Regions from separate parts of the Vreelandella neptunia genome, predicted to be linked through region 2. Evidence: predicted binding sites of a transcription regulator. Region 2 holds the regulator's gene; the other holds the start of a gene.
What was found. Region 2 encodes sigma-54, which starts transcription at its own class of promoters, with help from an activator protein. Its sites were predicted from a motif close to TGGCACNNNNNTTGCTNT; they were not measured.
Positions count from the first base shown of each region.

Region 1 (3,368 bases), 2.3 Mb from region 2:
TATCGGCATTACCGACAACCTAGTGACGCTACCTGCCATGCACGTCACCAATGCACTGGCGGAACTTAGCGCGCCGGAGCATGAGGTAACGCTGCATATTCATATGGAGCCTTCTGACGCGGTCATTCGGGGCGTCATGGATGGCCACTTGCACGTCGGCGTAGTACCTGCAGTGAACCTGCCCACCAGTTTAGAAGCGCGGCACCTTTACGATGAGCCATCGTATCTTTACTGCGCGGCAGGCCATCCGCTGTTTACGGAGGATGATAATACGCTTAGCTGTGCAGATATCGCTCAACACTCGGCTATTTCGCCCCGCTACCCGCTGCCGGTTGAGGCCCGCCAGGCCCATGATGCGCTAAGCCTGCGTGCCTCGGCATCCGACCGTGAAGGCGCTGCTTTTTTGATTCTTACCGGGCGCTTTATCGGTTTTCTGCCTGAACACGTCGCAGCACAGTGGGTGGCAGCGGGCAAGATGCGGGCGCTACACGCCAACTCGCAGCACTACCGCATCCCCTTTGTACTGATCACCCGACATGATCGCCGCCCCAACCGAGTGGTCGATGCGTTTCTACGTTTAATCAAAAGCAGCTAGGATAGAGAACCCGGCACGAAGCCGGGTTTCAACTGTTTAACGCTGCTCGGCTGCCTCATTGGCCATTATTGGCGCAGGCCCCGCCTGAGGCGATGATGCCAGCACTTGGCTGGCGACAAAATAAACGATGGCCCCCAGCGCCGAACCGGTGAACCAGCCGTAATCGTAGAACCAGTTCATAGTGCCTGTTAACAGCGATAGTAAAGTTAGCGCCACGGGCACACCGAAGGCGATGAAACCGGCGACATTTACAGCAGGATAGGCATGGCTATCCATATATAGGCTGGGCACATCCAGGCGCTGCTTTTTAATCAGGAAATAATCCACCGCCATAATGCCCGCGATGGGCCCCAGCAAACTGGAGTAACCCAGCAACCAGTTGGAGTACATCTGCTCAAGAGAGACACCTGGCGGAATAACGCCCGCTTTTTGTAGCAGATCGTAGCCCATCAGTAGCACGCCCACCGCGCCGGTCATTAGCACGCCGCGCGTCTGGTTAATCAACTTGGGGGCAATGTTCTGAAAATCGTTGGTAGGCGACACTATGTTAGAAGCCGTATTGGTGGAGATCGTAGCAATAATGATCAACAGCATCGCCAGTACCACCCAGAAGGGGCTGTCGATATAGCCAATCAAACGTACCGGGTCGGCAACGGTTTGGCCCACCAGCGTCTCGGAAGCCGCTGTTAATACCACGCCCAGCGCGGCAAAGAAGAACATCGTTAGCGGTAGTCCAATCACCTGACCCACGATTTGATCTTTTTGGCTTTTGGCAAAGCGGCTGAAATCGGGAATATTCAGCGACAGCGTAGCCCAAAAACCCACCATGGCGGTTAAGCCCGCGAAGAAGTAGCCATAAACCGACGCTCCTTCAGGCCGCGACGGCGGCTGCGCCAGTAGTTCGGTCATCGACATATGTGGCCACGCCCACACCATCAGACCAAACCCAACGGCTAGCAGCAGGGGCGCCGCCAGGGTTTCCAACCATTTAATCGACTCTGCCCCACGAATCACCACATAGAGATTCATCGCGCCGAAGACAAAAAAGCCGATCACTTCACCTACGCCGCCAAGCGCTGCCCAAGCGGGAATCAACTCGGAGAGCAGCAGATGAATGGCTAAACCACCAAACATGGTTTGAATACCAAACCAGCCGCAGCCGACTAAGGCGCGCACCAGGCAGGGAACGTTGGAACCTAAAATACCGAAAGACGAGCGTAAAACCACCGGAAAGGGGATACCAAACTTAGTACCGGGAAAGGCATTTAAGGTGAGAGGAATCAGCACGATTACGTTGGCCAACAGAATGGCAAACAGCGCCTCCCCCACGCTCAGCCCGAAGTAGGCGGTTAATACCCCGCCTAGGGTGTAGGTGGGCACGCAGATCGACATGCCTACCCAGAGTGCCGCAATATTCCACTTACTCCAGGTGCGCTCGCTGGCCTGGGTAGGCGCAATATCCTCATTAAAGCGAGAACTGCTGCGTACATCGTCCCCTACATCAAGCTCTATCAGCCCACCTCGATCCACCATCTGAGAGGTTGTTTCGGTCATTTTTTATCTCCTCAGCATTGCGTTATTGCGCTGTCTAGCTCCCACGGCCAGTGGAGCTTTTCAAAAAGGCGCTTAGAAATCATGGCTTTTAGAAAGCATTGTTTTTCAAAACCATCGTTCTTAAAAACCATAGCTTTTAGAAAACAAGCAATAAGCATGCCTACTTGAAAAAGCAGGTCAATTAACTCATTGATTAAAAAGCTGCCTTTCAGGACAACAATATTATTGTTAGCTTTTTATCTTTATATTTCCCCTACCTCAAACAAAAACCAACTAAACCAAGCTAGATCAAAAAAAATATTTGCACCAACTTTAAACAACAAAAATCTAAACACAGACATTAAAAACACACTAACCATCTGATTTAAAATAAATAAAAATTTCTTCCAAAATAGTGCAGAGGTTCACCAAAAAAGTGAACAGCGCCAAATAGAACAATAAAAACAAGCAAACTCAAAGAGTTAAACACAAATTAACAAATCTCCTCTAAAGACTTGCTAAAACCACCCACCCAGCGCTACTTTCAACAAAAGCTGTCTCTTTCGTCAGCTTTATAAAACTAGTTTTGAGAACACTACAAACATACGCTACATATCAACAATCAGAGGGAGCGTCTCATGCAGAAGATGAAAATCGGGTTGATTCAGATGGGCCTGAAAACCAGCACCGATCTTGAACCAGAAGCTATCCGCGACGCCATGAACGAGGCACATCTGCCAATGATTCAGCAAGCGGCTGATCAGGGCGTGCAGGTGCTTTGCTTCCAGGAAGTGTTTAATCAGCCCTACTTTTGCCCTAGCCAGGACGGCAAGTGGTACGCCGCCGCCGAGCGGGTGCCAGAAGGCCCCACCTGCCAAATGATGCAGAAACTCGCGGCTGAGCACCGTATGGTGATTATCGTACCGGTCTATGAAGAGACCGAGACCGGCGTTTACTACAACACCGCCGCGGTGTTCGATGCCGACGGTAGCTACCTGGGCAAATACCACAAAACCCACATCCCTCAAGTGGCTGGTTTTTGGGAAAAATTCTTCTTCAAACCGGGAAAATCCGGCTGGCCAGTGTTCGATACTGCCTACGGCAAAATCGGCGTGTATATCTGCTACGACCGTCACTTCCCAGAAGGCTGGCGGGCGCTTGCTCTTAACGGCGCGGAGGTGATTTTCAACCCCTCCGCCACCGTGGCGGGTCTTTCCCAATACCTGTGGGAACTAGAACA
Region 1 is NZ_CP140255.1:3,901,627-3,904,994, forward strand. It holds gene SR894_RS18115 (LysR family transcriptional regulator) at 1-595, shown strand, start outside; gene SR894_RS18120 (NCS1 family nucleobase:cation symporter-1) at 632-2,149, opposite strand; gene SR894_RS18125 (nitrilase-related carbon-nitrogen hydrolase) at 2,767-3,368, shown strand, end outside.
Region 1: the regulator sigma-54 is predicted to act here: its motif matches at 2,294-2,311, upstream of SR894_RS18120 (NCS1 family nucleobase:cation symporter-1).

Region 2 (3,368 bases):
GCCAGGGGGAAATGCAGCTGCGCGGCGACCGGGTAGAGATCGAACGCAACGACGCGGGCGAACTCTCGACGGCAACCGCCACCGGAGAGCGCGCCTACTTGCGCCATCAAGGCGAAGGGCAAGATGGCCCTACAGAGGGCTGGGCACGGCGGATTATTTATCACGTCGCCGAGCGCCGCGTTGAGTTAATTGACCAAGCCGAACTGACCCAACAGGAGGACAAATTTAGCGGCGGGCGACTTGAATATTTTATTGATCGTGAAGTGATTCAAGCACGCTCTGACGTTGACGGCAGCGAGCCCCAGCGCATACGTATGACCCTTCAGCCTGAACAATAGGGAGTCAAGCTGTGGCAACTGCTGACACTACGCCGAACAACATCCTTACACCGAACAAAACCCTTTATGCCCACCACCTGGCTAAAAGCTACAAACGCCGCCGTGTGGTTAAAGACATCAATTTGGAAATCTGCCAAGGCAGCGTCGTTGGGCTCCTGGGCCCCAATGGCGCGGGTAAAACCACCTCATTCTATATGATCGTTGGGCTAGTCAAGTCCGACGCTGGCAAGGTGGGTATCGACGATGTGGATTTAACCCGCGCCCCCATGCACGAGCGCGCAGCGGCGGGAATTGGCTATCTACCTCAAGAGGCATCTATTTTCCGCAAACTCTCGGTTGCCGATAATATTATGGCGATACTCGAGACCCGCAAAGAGCTTAGTCGCAGCGACCGCGAACAGCGCCTGGAAGCGCTACTCGAAGACTTCCATATTACCCATATCCGCGACAACCTGGGCATGAGCCTTTCAGGGGGCGAGCGCCGGCGTGTAGAAATCGCCCGTTCGCTAGCCACAGAGCCCGCTTTTATTCTGCTTGATGAGCCTTTTGCGGGCGTTGACCCCATCTCGGTAGGTGATATTAAAAGCATTATTCGTGCGCTTAAACAGCGCCATATCGGCGTGCTGATTACTGATCACAACGTGCGTGAAACCCTGGATATTTGCGATATCGCCTATATCGTCGGCGATGGGCAAATCATCGCCAGTGGCTCGCCGGCTTCGATTCTCACCAATCAAAAAGTAAGGGACGTGTATTTGGGCGCCGATTTTCGTCTGTAACAGTTTCGCCTTCATCGCCCCTAAATAGCGCTTTAAAACAACTTTACTACCAATGGCATGCTTATTGCACTTGCGCCAAGCACTCACTCGCACTAGGGTGGAGCATTCTGATTAACGAGTGGTTCTCAGATGGTCATGAAAGCTTCTCTCCAACTGCGTATCGGCACACAGCTGACCATGACGCCCCAGTTGCAGCAGGCCATTGCGCTGCTGCAACTCTCTACGCTGGATCTTCGTCAAGAAATTCAGCAGGCACTTGATGCCAATCCCATGCTGGAGCAGGAAGATGAATTTAGTGAGCAGGCTGTCAGCGAGCCTAAGGAAGAAGAGTGGTCAGAGAGCATCCCTACTGAGCTCTCGGTAGATAGCGACTGGTCAGATACCTATCAAGATATGGGCAGTCAGGGGGGTAGCAGCAGCGAAGGCCCTGATTTTGAGCGTCAGGCAGCAGGGCAAAGCCTGCATGGCCACCTGCTATGGCAGCTTGCCATGACCGATTTTAGCGCCCGCGAGCAGCTTGTCGCGGAGAGTTTAATCGACGCGCTCGACGCTAACGGCTACCTAACCCAACCGCTCAACGACATCCGTGAAGGCCTGCGCGCCCAGGGCATTGACGGGCTTAGTCAACGCGAAGTGGAAACCATTCTGCTCAAGCTCCAGCAGTTTGAGCCGACCGGCATCTTTGCCCGGGATCTGCGTGAATGCTTGATGCTGCAGCTCGCCGCCCTCCCCGATGATACGCCACTGCTGGTTCCCGCTCGCCGTTTAGTGCGGCAGTTTCTCGAAGCGCTTGGTAAAGACGATATGCGCCTGCTGAAGCGCCGCCTAGGGCTCGACGACGAACAGTTGACCGACGTCATCCTACTGATTCGCAGCCTAGACCCACGGCCAGGCAGCGCTTACGGCGACACCGACGATAGCTATGTTACCCCCGACCTAGTCGTGCGCCACGATAACGAAGGCTGGCACTTAGAACTCAACCCAGAAGCCCTGCCAAGGCTGCGCATTCAGCCGGACTACGCCAGCTTGATTAAGCGAGCGGACAAGAGCCAGGACAATCAGTTTCTCAAAGAACACCTCCAGGAAGCGCGCTGGCTGATCAAAAGCCTCTCTAGCCGAAACGATACGCTGCTGCGTGTGGGTCGCGAAATCATTACCCGCCAGATTGGCTTTTTGGAGCACGGTGAAGAAGCCATGAAGCCATTGATACTGGCCGATATTGCCGAAGCCGTCGAGATGCACGAGTCGACTATTTCACGGGTAACGACGCAAAAATATATCCATACACCTCGAGGCGTGTTTGAACTCAAATACTTTTTCTCAAGCCAGGTGAGCGGTCAAGATGGCGATAGCCATTCCAGCACTGCCATCCGGGCACGTCTCAAGAAACTGATTCAAGAGGAGCCGCCCGGCAAGCCGCTTTCAGATAGTCGCTTAGTGACGCTGTTAGGCGAGGGAGGGATTCAAGTGGCGCGTCGTACGGTGGCGAAATACCGTGAAGCCATGGGCATTCCCTCATCTAGTGAACGGCGCCGTTTGCGCTAACTTCGCTAACGTTTCAGGGAAACTCTCGACAAGGGCTTTGCAACGCGGCAAAAAGGGTTACAATCGAAGTACAGTCCGATGGATAAGGAGCACGTCAATGCAAGTAAATATCACTGGTCATCACGTAGAACTGACTGACGCCTTGCGTGACTATGTCAACGAAAAGCTTGAGCGTGTAGAGCGCCATTACGACAATATAACTACGGTGCAAGTCACCTTATCAGTGGAGAAAGAGCGCCAGCAGGCCGCCTGTACGCTGCACGCAGCAGGTGCTGACTTACATGCGGAAGCCCTAGACAGTGATATGTACGCCGCTATCGACGCGCTAGCGGATAAAATCGACCGTCAACTCGTTAAACACAAGGAAAAAGCACAAGCTCGCGCCCAAGGCGCTGGTGTGCGTTAATTCAATGACGTTGGAAACCATACTCCCCCCGGAACGTGTTCTGTATGACGTACCCGGGGGTAGCAAAAAAAGGGTGCTGGAGTTTTACAGCACCTTTATTGCCCAAAATATCCCCAGCCTGGACAGCCAAGAAGTGTTTAGCCGTTTAATCGGCCGCGAGCGCTTAGGTAGTACGGGTATTGGTAACGGCGTGGCTATTCCCCATGCGCGGAGCCCCCACTGCACCGCCCCTATCGCCGGGTTTTTAAAGCTGGCTGAAGCAATCGATTTCGATGCTATCGACGGCGATCCGGTAGATCT
Region 2 is NZ_CP140255.1:1,606,174-1,609,541, reverse strand. It holds gene lptA (lipopolysaccharide transport periplasmic protein LptA) at 1-338, shown strand, start outside; gene lptB (LPS export ABC transporter ATP-binding protein) at 350-1,117, shown strand; gene SR894_RS07315 (RNA polymerase factor sigma-54) at 1,247-2,662, shown strand; gene hpf (ribosome hibernation-promoting factor, HPF/YfiA family) at 2,760-3,068, shown strand; gene SR894_RS07305 (PTS sugar transporter subunit IIA) at 3,073-3,368, shown strand, end outside.